3 regions of the Arthrobacter sp. FX8 genome follow, and region 2 is predicted to be linked to each of the others. Evidence: riboswitches for the same ligand, from Rfam matches in the RefSeq annotation. Region 2 holds a riboswitch; each other region holds the start of a gene.

Region 1 (4,205 bases), 150 kb from region 2:
TCTTCTCCACGAGGCCGAAGCTCGCGATGTCCCAGAAAGCCGTGGAGCCGCCGACGCCGAGGACCACCTCGTAGCCTTCCGGGGCGCGGAAGAACTGGCTCAGCCCTTCACGGACCGCTCCGACCAGGTTCTTGACCGGGGCCTGCCGGTGCGATGTGCCAAGGATCGTCTTGGAAGCTGCTGCCAGCGCGTCGATCTGCTCCTGCCGGACCTTTGACGGGCCGGCTCCGAACCGCCCGTCCTGGGGCAGGAGGTCGGCGGGGATCGTGATGCTGGTGTCGCTCACAGGTGCTCCAATTCGGCGGGGACAAAAGTTTGGTCCGGAAGGGCGGGCGGTCGGTGGCCGGCAGCGCCGGTGGCTGCGCTGCGGGCCATTCCCATTCTGCCTGAACCGCCGCCGGGGGCGGGAGCCAGGCCCGTCATAGTCCGGACAGTGAGACGTGCCGTCCCCGCGCAGCCCCTCGGGGCGCGGCTATTCGGACAAAGTCAAAATAGGCTAAGCTTTCCCCGGACTACTTTGCGCGAAGAGGCGATACGGTGGGACAACGCAAGGTACTGCGCTCGAGGAGCTGAGCTGGATGACGGATCTGATCGACACTACGGAGATGTACCTCAGGACCATTCTGGAGCTTGAGGAAGAAAACATCGTTGCCCTTCGGGCCCGTATCGCCGAGCGTCTGCGCCACTCCGGTCCCACCGTTTCCCAGACCATCGGCCGCATGGAGCGGGACGGGCTGGTGGTCGTATCCGGCGACCGGCACCTGGAACTCACGGACACGGGCCGCAAGCGCGCCACGGAGGTCATGCGGAAGCACCGGCTGGCCGAACGCCTGCTGGCAGACGTCATTGGCCTGGACTGGGCCTACGTCCACGACGAAGCCTGCCGCTGGGAACATGTCATGAGCGAGCGCGTTGAGCGCCGCATCTACGAGATGCTGGACCACCCCACCGAGTCGCCGTACGGCAACCCCATCCCTGGCCTTGCGGCGCTGGGCGGCCAGGCGGGGCCCGGCTTTGCCGACGGCGCCATCAGCCTGGTGGAAGCGATGAAGAATTACGGGCCCGCCTCCGGAGTGACCATCAGCCGCCTGGCGGAGCCGATCCAGGTGGAACCGGAACTGCTGGCGCAGCTGGACGAGGGCGGTATCCGGCCGGGTGCCGCCGTGGCGCTGGAACGCGTGGGCGAATACATCTCCGTGCGGGTCCCTGGAATCGAAGGCGCATTGGAGCTGCCGCCCGAGGTTGCCGCCCACGTCTTTGTGGCCATCAGCCAGCCCTGATCGGGGCGCCCATACCCCGCAGAGGGGCAACCACGCAAAGGTAACGGAATTGTTACCTAGGGTCTTAAGCCCCTATAGTGGAACCAAGCGTTGATACATAAGCGTTACCTGATCCGGAGCCGAGCTCTGCCAGCGGGTCAGGTGCACGAGTCGTTACTGGCAGAGGCGGGGGAACCACAAGCGGCAGCGGGGGACTGCCTTGGGGTGAAGTCCGTCAGCAGCAAGCCCTCTCCAGTGAAGGATTCTTCCGGGAATACCCCCTGTGCAGAAGCTTGCCTAAGGCGGACCGGGTCTTTGATCTCTCTGACCCGAATCCGACAGCTAACTCCGCAGGCTTCTTCCAGAGAGGAACCCTTCTTGACCATGCAGACCTCCCGGGGCCGCCGCCGCGCGGCCGGCCCCCTTCGGCACCCCGGGTTGCCGAAGTTGTCGCAGCGGAGCGCCCCCGCGACCTGCATCGTGACGCGCGCCGCCGCCGGGGTCCCTTCCGGCAGATGACGGAGTTTGCCGCCGCCAGCGGTATTGGCCAAAAAGCCGGCATTGCCCTTGCCGCCACAGGCCTGGTGCTGACGGTCACGGTGCCCGCCACGAGTCCCGTCATGGCCACGGATGCCGCCGGCAGTGCCCCCATGGCCGCGTCCGCCGTCAGCCCCCAGCCCCAGATCTCGGCCGATGTCGGAGCACAGATCGACTTCAGCCGGTCGGCCGTGGTGACCCAGGCCGACCCGGACGGGAAGCTGAAGCAACTCCTGAGCGCCCAGTCCGCCGGCTCTGTCACGCGTGCCGCTTCGGCCGGCACCCTGGCTGCACCCCTCGCCTCCCTCACCACCGCTTCCCCCTTCGGCTACCGGGTCAGTCCGATCACCGGAGGCTCCGGAGACTTCCACCGGGGCCAGGACTTCGTGGCGCAGTGCGGGACTTCGGTCCTGGCCGCCGCGACAGGTACCGTGACCTTTGCCGGCTGGCACCAGTTCGGTGGCGGAAACCGCGTGGTCATTGACCACGGCAACGGGCTGGAGACCACCTACAACCATCTCTCGTCCTTCAACGTCAAGGTGGGCCAGACCGTCTCCCGCGGGGACGTGGTGGCACTGAGCGGTACCACGGGCGCATCCACCGGCTGCCACCTCCACTTCGAGGTGCAGGTCAATGGCGAAGTTGTCGATCCCATGGGCTGGCTGTAACCAAATGGTTGCCCGCTCTCACATGTCCGCGACGCGCCGTGACCTGAATGTGACATTGAAGCAAAACTGCTGTACCGTCTAATTCGCGTCAACTTTTCCGAAGTTGACGCTCTTGAGTGGATTGCCTAACTCTGCCACCGCTCAAGGTCCGTTCGCATTTCATCGTCTGGCAGGGGCGGGGGAACCAATTTTGGCCTTCATGTTCAGAAGGCCTTGGGGTTAAGTCACAAGCTTCCCAGGAAGCAGCGTGGCCGGGTGACTCCCATCCGAATCCGACAGCTCACCTCGCAGGCATTGGGAGAGGCTACCTTCGTGTCTTCACGCCATCATTCTGCGCGCCACCGTGCGCAAACGGTTCGCACCAACCCCCTGGACGCCATGTCCAAGGCCGTCAGTGCAAATGCCGGGACCGTAGGCCGCCAGGCTGCCGTTGTGGCAGCGGCTTCCGGCCTCATCCTGAGCATGGGCCTGCCCGCCACGGCAGCTGACACCACGGCCGGTGTCTCTGCCTCCACCGAGTCCGGCTCGTCCCAGGCAGCCCTCGCTGTCACGGCCGCACCCACGGCCACGGTGTCCTTCGAGCGTCCGGTCGTCAAGACCACCGCTGCTCCGAAGGTGGAAGCGGTGCGTACCCAGTCCACGGCCTCGGCGAACCGCGCCACCACTGCAGGCCAGGAGGCGTCTCCGGCCGCCAAGACGGCGGAGACCGTATCCGCTGCGGCAACCTCGGGCATCGCTGCCATCGCCTACACCGGCATCGGCCACTCCTACGTGTGGGGCGGCACCAGCCCGGTCACCGGCTGGGACTGCTCCGGGTTCGTGCAGTGGGTTTACGCCCAGGCCGGAATCAGCATCCCCCGCACCAATGCGTGGAGCATCATGACTCCCACCTCCACCCCGCAGCCGGGTGACCTGGTTGTCCAGAACGGTGGCGCGCACGTCGGCATCTACGTCGGCAACGGCATGATGATCAGCGCACTCAACCCCTCCCAGGGCACGCTGCTCCACTCGCCTGCAGCCACTGGCACCTCCTCGTACTACCACTACGGCAACTAGTTCTTGGGCTTAACGCTCCAAGGGCTATTTCTTTGCCCAAGGCTTTTTCGCTAGAAACCACATCCCCGTTCGGGACGCGCCGACGTACCCCCAAGATGCCGGCGCGTCCAACAACCTTCGCCTGCCTACAAGCGGTTTGAGGGAAAAACGAAAGAGAGAACTGATGACGACTCGTGCCACCGCACGGCATCGCGCCGAGGTCACCAAAACCAACTCGATCGCTGTTATTGCAAAGGCCGTCAGCGACAACGCAAGCGGCATGGGCCGCCAGGCTGCGGTTATCGCTGCCGCTTCCGGCCTGGTCCTGACCAGCGGCATCGCGGCCAACGCTGCCGACGCCAACGTCAAGCGTGATTCCGCTCCGGCGTCCGCACTGGAAGTTGAATCCGCAATCGACGCCCCGATTTCCGCGGCTTCCACCATCGCCATCAGCTACGAGAAGCCCGCTGTCACCACCACGCCGGCTCCCGTCGCCGAGCCTGAGCCCCAGGTCGAGGTGCAGGAAGCTGCTCCTGCCGCCGAGCCCGTTGCGGCTCCCAAGGTCACCGCCAAGGTTGCCACCGCTGCTGCTCCGGCCGCTTCCGCTGCCCAGGCTTCCGCCAGCGGCAAGGGCGCTGCAATCCTCTCGGCCGCCTACGCCCAGCTCGGCGTTATGCAGGACTGCACCATGCTGGTCACCAACTCC
Region 2 (4,205 bases):
GCAGCGGTGCTGGCCGGGGCCGCCGTGCTGTACTTGTGGAACCTTGGAGCATCCGGCTGGGCCAACGCGTTCTATTCCGGCGCGGCCCAGGCCGGATCGCAGGACTGGGCGGCCTGGTTTTTCGGCTCCTCCGACGCCGCCAACGCCATCACGGTGGACAAGCCGCCGGCGTCGTTGTGGGTCATGGGGTTGTCCGTCCGGATCTTCGGCCTCAGTTCCTGGAGCATCCTGGTCCCCCAGGCGCTGATGGGCGTCGGCACCGCCTGGCTGCTCTACCTGGCCGTACGGCGGGCCGCGGCGCCTGCCACGGCCGATCCACGGCTGGCGCACCGCGCAGGACTGATCGCCGCAGCCGTCCTGGCCCTCACCCCCGTTGCCACGCTGATGTTCCGCTTCAACAACCCGGACGCCCTGCTGGTGCTGCTCATGACGGCAGCCGCCTACGCGGTCCTCCGTGCAGTCCAGGAGGACCGGTTGCGCTGGCTCCTGCTGGCCGGAGTGTTCCTGGGCTTCGGCTTCCTGGCCAAGCAGCTGCAGGTCCTGCTGGTGGTTCCGGGATTCGCCATCGCCTACGCGCTGGCAGGCCCGCACAGGCTCCCGCGGCGCCTGCTCCGGCTGGCCGCGGCGGGAGCGGCCATGGTGGCCTCCGCCGGGTGGTGGCTCCTGGCGGTGGAGCTGACACCGGCCGGCCTGCGTCCCTACATCGGCGGATCGCAAACCAACTCCATCCTGGAGCTCACGCTGGGTTACAACGGGCTGGGCCGGCTGACGGGCGACGAGACCGGCAGTGTGGGCGGCGGCAACGGCTGGGGAGATCCCGGGCTGCTCCGGATGTTCAACAGCGAGTTCGGCGGCCAGATCGCGTGGCTGCTGCCGTCCGCCCTGATCCTTGCGGCGGGCCTGCTGTGGTTGGGCCGGCGGGCCCCGCGGACGGATGCGGTCCGCGCCGCCGTCATCATCTGGGGCTCGTGGGTGCTGGTGACGGGCCTGGTCTTCAGCTTCATGGCCGGCATCATCCACCCTTACTACGCCGTGGCGCTGGCGCCGGGGATCGCCGGGCTTGCGGGGCTGGGCACGGTCCTCCTGTGGCAGCACCGGCAGCAGCCACCCGCCGCACTCCTGCTGGCCGCAGCGGTGGCCGCGGCCGCCCTGATGGCCTTCCAGCTGCTGGGCACCACCTCCGCCTACGGCGCGTGGCTGCGTTGGCTGGTCCTTTCCGGAGGCTTGGCGGCCGCAGCGGGCGTGGCGTTCGGCAGGTTCCTGCACTGGCGTGCCGTGCAGCGGACGACGGCGGCGCTCGCCATTGCGGCGTCGCTCACCGGGCCGCTGGCGTACTCCCTTTCCACGGCGTCGACAACGCACAGCGGGGCGATCGTCAGCGCCGGGCCGTCGTCGGGCTTCGGCCCTGGCGGGACGGGCCCTGGCCGGACCGGCCTTGGCGGGACCGGGACAGGCAGCACCAGGCAGCCAGCAACCCAGGGAAACACGGCCCGCCAGCAGGGCGCGCCCGGAGGAACACTTCCCGGCGGAACCGCTGCTGCCGGTGGTCGCGGAGGCGGGGCCTTGGGAGGCCTCTTGGGCGCCCCCACGCCGTCCGCGGAACTCGTGGCAGCACTCAGGAATGGCGCCTCGGGCTACACCTGGGCAGCGGCAGTGGTGGGTTCGAACAACGCTGCCGGTTACCAGTTGGCAACGGAACTGCCGGTCATGGCGGTGGGTGGGTTCAACGGCACAGATCCCGCCCCTACCCTGGCGGAGTTCCAGGATCTGGTGTCCCAGGGAAAGATCCACTACTTCATCACAAGCGGAACCATGCGGGCCAGTACCGGTTCGGACGCTGCCGCCCAGATCGCCCAGTGGGTGGCGAACAACTTCACGGCGCAGAGCATTGGCGGCACCACCGTCTACCTGTTGGCTGGGTAACGGAAACTGTAACGGTCTGCGCGCTGCGCTCATGAAATGGAGCGGCCATACCCCAGTGGGACCGAGGTAACGAACGGGGAATCCGGCAAATCAACGCGCTGAGGATCGTGACTTCCGTTACCTAAATGTGACTTTCGCGTGCACTTCCTGTAGCGTCGATTGGGTGCGGCCCCCGTTCGGGCCGCATATCCCGGGTCGACGCCAAGCTCTGCCGCTTCCCCGGATTCCGATTGAGCTACGGCAGAGGCGGGGGACCCACCGTCCCGGGCATTGAATGCCCTTGGGGTTAAGCCAGTACGTGATCTTTCCGTATGGCCGGATGCCCTCATCCGAACCCGACAGCTAACTCCGCAGGTGTGAGAGGCGATCAATCATGTCCAAAAACACGGCAGAAGCACGCCTGCTGCAGGCCAAGGCTAAACACAGGGCCGCGCAGCAGGCCAAGAAGACCACCCTGGGCCAGCGCGCCGCCGTCCTTGCAGCATCGTGCGCGGTGCTGGTGGGGGTAGGCGCGGCAGGACAGACCACCAGCAGCATGACTCCGGTGTCATCCACCGCGTCCAACCCTTCCACGTCGGCGTCCGACGCTCAAATGAGCATCGAGAAGAGCGAGATCCGCTCCAACCCGGCAGCAAGCCCCGCGCCCGCTGCCATCAGCGTGGCACCGCAGGCAGCGGAACCGGCCCCCGCAGCGGCACCGGCAGCACCCGCAGCGCCTGCCCCGGCGCCTGAGCCCGCCCCCGCACCTGAGCCGGCTCGCGCCGTCGCGGTTAACGATCCTGCAGGCGCCCAGGCGTACGCCGCCAGCCAGCTGGGGGCGTTTGGCTGGGGACCGGACCAGATGCAGTGCCTGCAGACGCTGTGGACCAAGGAGTCCGACTGGACCACCACGGCCACCAATTCCAGCAGCGGGGCATACGGCATCGTCCAGTCCCTGCCCGCTGAGAAGATGGCAAGCGCCGGCGCGGACTACCTCACCAACTACCGCACGCAGATCAACTGGGGCCTGGACTACATCAAGAAGAGCTACCAGTCGCCCTGTGGTGCCCTGAACTTCCACCTGGCCCACAACTGGTACTAGGCACTCCTCCCCCGGCGGCAGCGATGCCGGGGGAACTGCACCAAAGCGGCGGGCTGCATCATCATGATGCGGCCCGCCGCTTTGGTTAACCAGCGCCCGGTCCGGCGTCCTGTCCGGTGTTCCCGCCAGCGCCCTGCCCGGCGTTCCGCCACGGGATGTACTGGACAGCCCACTTGTTTCCGTCCGGATCGGCGAAGTACACAAAGTGGCCCCAGTCCTGGACATCCACATCGCTGACATCCACGCCGTTGCACTTGAGCTGGTCATGCGCCGCATTGATGTCGTCGACCACCATCTGCAGGTTGGAGCCCGTGCCGGGCGGGGCGTCAACGAGTCCTTCGCCGATGCAGATGGAGCAGGCCGAGCCCGGCGGCGTCAACTGCACAAAGCGGATGGAGTCCGACGGCCGCTCGTCGTAGTCGGCGTTAAAGCCCACTTTGTTGACGTAGAAGTCCTTGGCACGGTCAACGTCGGATACGGGGACAAAGACAAGCTCGAGTTTCCAGTCCATCCGCACAGGCTAGCGGCGGGACACCCGTTGGGAAAGAGCCCGTTCAAACAGGGCCGAAGTGCTACCCGGCGATGCCGTAGAGGCGGTCGCCGGCGTCGCCCAGCCCGGGGACAATGTAGGACTTCTCGTTGAGCTTCTCGTCGATGGAGGCCAGGACGATGTGCACGTTGGCCCCTGACAGTTCCTCCTCCAGCCGCGCCAGGCCCTCGGGGGCGGCCAGCAGGCAGATGCAGGTGACGTCGGAAGCGCCGCGCTTGAACAGGAACTTGATGGCTTCGCGCAGGGTTCCGCCCGTGGCCAGCATGGGGTCCAGGACGAAAACCTGGCGGCCGGTGAGGTCCTCCGGCAGGCGCTCCGCGTAGGTGATGATGTCCAGTGTCTCCTCGTCCCGGGCCATGCCCAGGAAACCCACTTCAGCGGTGGGAACCAGCTTGGTCATGCCTTCCAGCATTCCCAGGCCGGCGCGCAGGATGGGAACCACCAGCGGGGTGGGCTTGGTGAAGGCGGTGCCGACGGTGGTGCTGACGGGCGTCTCGATGGTGACGGGCTCGGTGCGGACCTCCCGAGTGGCTTCGTAGGCCAGCAGGGTCACCAGCTCTTCCGTCAGCTGGCGGAAGACCGGCGACGGCGTGTTCTTGTCCCTCAGGACAGTGAGCTTGTGGGCGACCAGGGGGTGGTCAACAACGAGAG
Region 3 (4,205 bases), 1.7 Mb from region 2:
CTGATCGACGGGGACCAGGAAAAGGCGGTTGCCCCCGCGGTGGAGGTACTTGGCGGATTCCGCGGACAGTACAGCCAGGCGTGGTCCGGCGGCATGAAGGCCAAGCTGGGCCTGTCGGGAGATGCCGACAGCGACGCCGCCTCCGCCCTGGTGGACGGTGCCATTGCCATCCTGAAGGACGGGCCAGTGGACTACACCTTGTTCTTCCGGAACCTGGGCAAGGCCGCGCGGGGGGACCTCCGTCCCGTGCGCGGCATGGTCCGGGACCTTGCAGCGTTCGACGCCTGGGCGGAGCGGTGGCAGGCCCTGGGGCCCGACGCGGAACTGATGGACAGCGTGAACCCTGCCTATGTTCCGCGGAACCACCTCGTGGAAGAGGCGCTGTCCGCCGCCACTGACGGAAACCTGGCTCCCCTGCAGCAGTTGCTCGAGGCCGTCGGCAGCCCCTTCGCCGAGCGGCCGGGCCTGGAACGCTACGCCGAAGGTGCCCCTGAGGATTTCGGCACCTACATGACCTTCTGCGGGACGTGACTGCCTCAGCGGTACGGTGCGGAAATGACAGGAGGGCGGCAGCCGGGAATACCCGGCTGCCGCCCTCCTGTCTAAGAACAGCTTTTCTGTTTAATACCAGCCTGCTGCTGCCAAAGCGTTGCGAAGGCTAGGCTACGCGGACTGCGGAGTAGCCGCCGAGCCAGCTGATGGAGTGGACCTCGGTGCTGTAGCCGTTGACGCCGCCGCTCACAACCTGGCCGTTGCCGGCGTACACGCCCACGTGGCCGGAGGTGATGATCAGGTCGCCGGGGGCGGGAGCGCCGACGACGGTTCCGTACTGGAAGAACTGCGTCGGGGCCAGGTCGCCGACGGACTTGCCGACGGAGCGCAGGGCCTTCTCAACCATTGCGGTGCAGTCCTGGTTCACGCCGACCTGGCTGTAAGCGGATGCCAGGATGGCAGCGCCGGTCCCGGTGCCGGTGGACGCCGCCGGGGCGGCTGAGGCGTAGGACATGTTCATGCCGGTGTTTGCCGGTGCGGTTGCGGCTGCCGTCTGGACGGGAGCTGCTGCCGGCGCCGGGGCTGCGGTGTGGCCAGCGCCGGGGATCTGGATCTGGTCACCGGGGTAGATGATGGAGGACAGTCCCAGTCCGTTGGCGGCCAGGACGTCGTTGAGGCTGACGCCATGGGCGGCCGCGATGGCCCCGATGGTGTCGCCGGACACCACCGTGTGGACGGTTCCTGCTGCTGCGGCGGGTGCTGCTGCCGGGGCAGGTGCGGAGTATGCCTGGACGCTGGTGTTCTCAGTGGTGTCCGGGCCGGTGACACCTGCATGGGCCGGGGCTCCGACGCCAAAGGCAATACCGGACGCTGCAGCAACGGCAAGCGCCGGACGGCCCAGCGAACGGGCCTGGGACTTGGCGGTTACGGCGAGGCCCTCGAGCACAATGGAGCGGGCCGGAGTCGCGCGGTGACGGGCAGTGGTGGAAATTTTTGACACAGTTGATCGCCTCTCCCATGCCTGCGGGGTGAGCTGTCGGGTTCGGGCTGGAGATACCCGGCCGGTAGCTGGCTCCGCGGGCGGAGGCGCTAACGACTTAACCCCAAGGCCACATGTGGCCGTAGAAACTTGGTTCCCCCGTCCCTGCCAAACGGAAAGCGGTTGAATCCCATGATCAGCGGCAGGGCTCGGCATGCTGACGGGAATGTCCCGTCTGAGAGGGACACCAAACGACCATAACCCGCGCTGCCCCCGATTGTCACATTTGGATAACATACGAGGCTCCCCTCTCAATTGCGCAAACGTCTTGATGTACTTCGCATTTCGGGCGGTGACCTCGACCAATGCAGGCAGGGTCTTTATCGCTGGAAACGGTAACAATGTGGCCACGGACGCGCCCTCGGGGGCCGCGCCGGACGGTAAGCTTCGGGACTATGCCCCTGTTCGTGACCAGCCGAGGGATCCCGCTCCTCGGTGGCGTGCTGGCCATCGCCCTGGCCGCCGCCACCGTGCTGCCGGCCGCAGCGGAGGAGCCGCCGCCCGGCGGATATCCCTCCTGGTCGGATGTGCAGCAGGCGCAGTCGTCCGAAGCGGCAAAAGCTGCAGAAATTGCCACCATCGACGCGCTCTTGACCGGCCTGCAGGCGCAGTCGGAGGCAGCCGGGGACGCAGCCGTACGGTCGGCCGCCGAATACGCTGCCGCGGATGCAGAGCTCCAGTCGGCCACATCACGCCTGGAAACCCTGTCCGCACGGGCCGCCCGCGCAAACGACGAAGTGGCCCGGTACCGGAAGGACCTCGGGGCCCTGGCCGTGCAGTCGTACAAGACAGGCGGGACCAACGCCGGGTTCTTCGTGGCGCTGGACGCCCTGGGGACCAACAGCGTCCAGGGCCTCAACCTCGTCAAGCTCGTGGGGGACAAGACGGCCGCGTTGGTGGTCAAGGCGGCGGCGGCCGGAAAGGTATCCGCTGCCCTGGTGGAACAGGAAAAGGTTGCCAGGAGCGAACGGGAGCGCCTGTCCGGGGAGGCAAAGGCAAAAGCCGGGGCAGCCAGTTCCGCCAGGGACGCACTGGCACGGCAGGTGGCCGAGGAGCAGCGGCACGGCGGCGAGCTAACGGCCCAGCTTGCCGCCCTGAAAGGGACGACGGCGGCGCTTGAGGGGAGTACCGCCAAGGCCAGGCTGCGCTGGCTGCCTACGAGGCGGCCCAGGCGGCCAAGCGCGCCGCAGCGGAGGAGCAGGCCCGCCGCCAGGCCGAAGCGGCCGCCAGGGCCGCCGCGGCGGCCGCCCAGCAGCCCGGGCCGCCCGCACCAGCCGCCCCAGCCGCCGTGGGCGGCAATCCTGTCCCGGTGAATCCAGCCCCTGCCACTCCTGTCCCGGCCAACCCTCCGCCGGCCAACCCTGTCCCTTCCGTTCCGGAGGCGCCGCCAGCCGAGCCGGCCCTGCCCAGCCCGCCCGCCGTCGTCGTGCCTTCCATTCCCGGCGGAGCGGTCAACGATCCGGCAGGGGCGAAAAGCTACGCGTCCGGACGCCTTGCCGCTTTCGGCTGGGGCCAGGACCAGTTCCTGTGCCTGGCCCAGTTGTGGACCAAGGAATCCAACTGGCTGACCACCGCCACCAACGCGTGGTCCGGGGCCTACGGAATTGCCCAGGCACTGCCGCCCGGCAAGTATGCCAGCGCCGGGAGCGACTGGCTGACCAGCTACCGGACGCAGATCGAATGGGGCCTGGGCTACATCCGTGACCGCTACGGGTCGCCCTGCGGGGCATGGAACCATTCCGTATCCCTGAACTGGTACTGACTGACGCGCTAGGCTTTCCCCATGCCAGATTTCGAACGGTTCCGTGCACTGCTCGAAGAGGAGCGGACGCGGCGGATGGCGCTGCTGCCGGCGCTGCGGGCGGACATCGACGCTGCGAATTCGGCCCGCCAGGACTCCAACGTCGACGACGAACACGATCCGGAGGGCGCCACGATCGCCTTCGAGCTGTCACAGGCATCGGCGCTGCTGAAACAAAGCTCGGCGGGGCTGGACCAGATTGAAGCTGCCCTGGCCCGGCTGGCCGCGGGGACCTATGGCATCTGTGCGGTGTGCGGGGAACCCATCGCCGAGGGCAGGCTGGAAGCCCGGCCCTGGACCCCGTTCTGCATCCACCACGCCTCCGCGGGGCGCGCGCGGTGACCGGCACAGCGGACGTGGTGTCCGCTGCGGCGGAATTTGTTGACCGTACCCTCCAGAATGAGGGCGCCTGGTACCGCGCGGACGACGTCGCGCACCGCCTGGGCGGTGTGCTGGCCTCGTATGGTTCCTCCGTGGGCGCCGTCCGTGGAACCGTGCGCGACGCCCTGCGCAAATTCAAGGACCTGGACCACGACGCAACCGTGATGCTGGCCTCTGCCCTCTGGGGACAGCCGGGGCCCGGCTCCCGCCCGGTTTTCGAGCGCCGCCTTGCCGCCGTGGTGCTGCTGCAGTCACGGGTGCGGCTCCTGCAGCATTCGGACCTGACCCGGCTGGAAGGCTTCCTCCGCTCCGCCCACACAGCGGATCTGACCGCGCCCCTGCTCTCCGATGTCCTGATGCCGCTGCTGGCAGGGCTGGGGGAGCGTGAACGGCAGCGGGCCCGCGGTGTGGTGGAACGGTGGAGCGGGGACCCGGACGCCCATCTTCAGGCGGCGGCCGCTGCCCTCATGAAGGAACTGACTTTCTAAAAGC

The links. Region 2 has a riboswitch for cyclic di-AMP ahead of OUO20_RS00120 (hypothetical protein). Riboswitches for the same ligand answer to the same signal wherever they lie in the genome.
Region 1: another riboswitch for cyclic di-AMP. It lies ahead of OUO20_RS00760 (M23 family metallopeptidase); the one in region 2 lies ahead of OUO20_RS00120 (hypothetical protein).
Region 3: another riboswitch for cyclic di-AMP. It lies ahead of OUO20_RS07735 (C40 family peptidase); the one in region 2 lies ahead of OUO20_RS00120 (hypothetical protein).

What each region holds. Positions count from the first base shown of each region.
Region 1 is NZ_CP113505.1:173,787-177,991, forward strand. Features, by position in the region: gene serC (phosphoserine transaminase) at 1-286, opposite strand, end outside; gene OUO20_RS00755 (metal-dependent transcriptional regulator) at 579-1,280, shown strand; cyclic di-AMP (ydaO/yuaA leader) riboswitch at 1,419-1,631, shown strand; partial or broken gene OUO20_RS00760 (M23 family metallopeptidase) at 1,644-2,464, shown strand; cyclic di-AMP (ydaO/yuaA leader) riboswitch at 2,593-2,772, shown strand; gene OUO20_RS00765 (C40 family peptidase) at 2,843-3,520, shown strand; gene OUO20_RS00770 (NlpC/P60 family protein) at 3,684-4,205, shown strand, end outside.
Region 2 is NZ_CP113505.1:20,968-25,172, reverse strand. Features, by position in the region: gene OUO20_RS00125 (glycosyltransferase family 39 protein) at 1-1,923, shown strand, start outside; cyclic di-AMP (ydaO/yuaA leader) riboswitch at 2,131-2,291, shown strand; gene OUO20_RS00120 (hypothetical protein) at 2,297-3,004, shown strand; gene OUO20_RS00115 (VOC family protein) at 3,090-3,515, opposite strand; gene upp (uracil phosphoribosyltransferase) at 3,577-4,205, opposite strand, start outside.
Region 3 is NZ_CP113505.1:1,702,941-1,707,145, reverse strand. Features, by position in the region: gene OUO20_RS07740 (protein adenylyltransferase SelO) at 1-531, shown strand, start outside; gene OUO20_RS07735 (C40 family peptidase) at 659-1,492, opposite strand; cyclic di-AMP (ydaO/yuaA leader) riboswitch at 1,496-1,666, opposite strand; gene OUO20_RS07730 (hypothetical protein) at 1,939-2,844, shown strand; gene OUO20_RS07725 (hypothetical protein) at 2,841-3,293, shown strand; gene OUO20_RS07720 (TraR/DksA family transcriptional regulator) at 3,315-3,674, shown strand; gene OUO20_RS07715 (DNA alkylation repair protein) at 3,671-4,201, shown strand.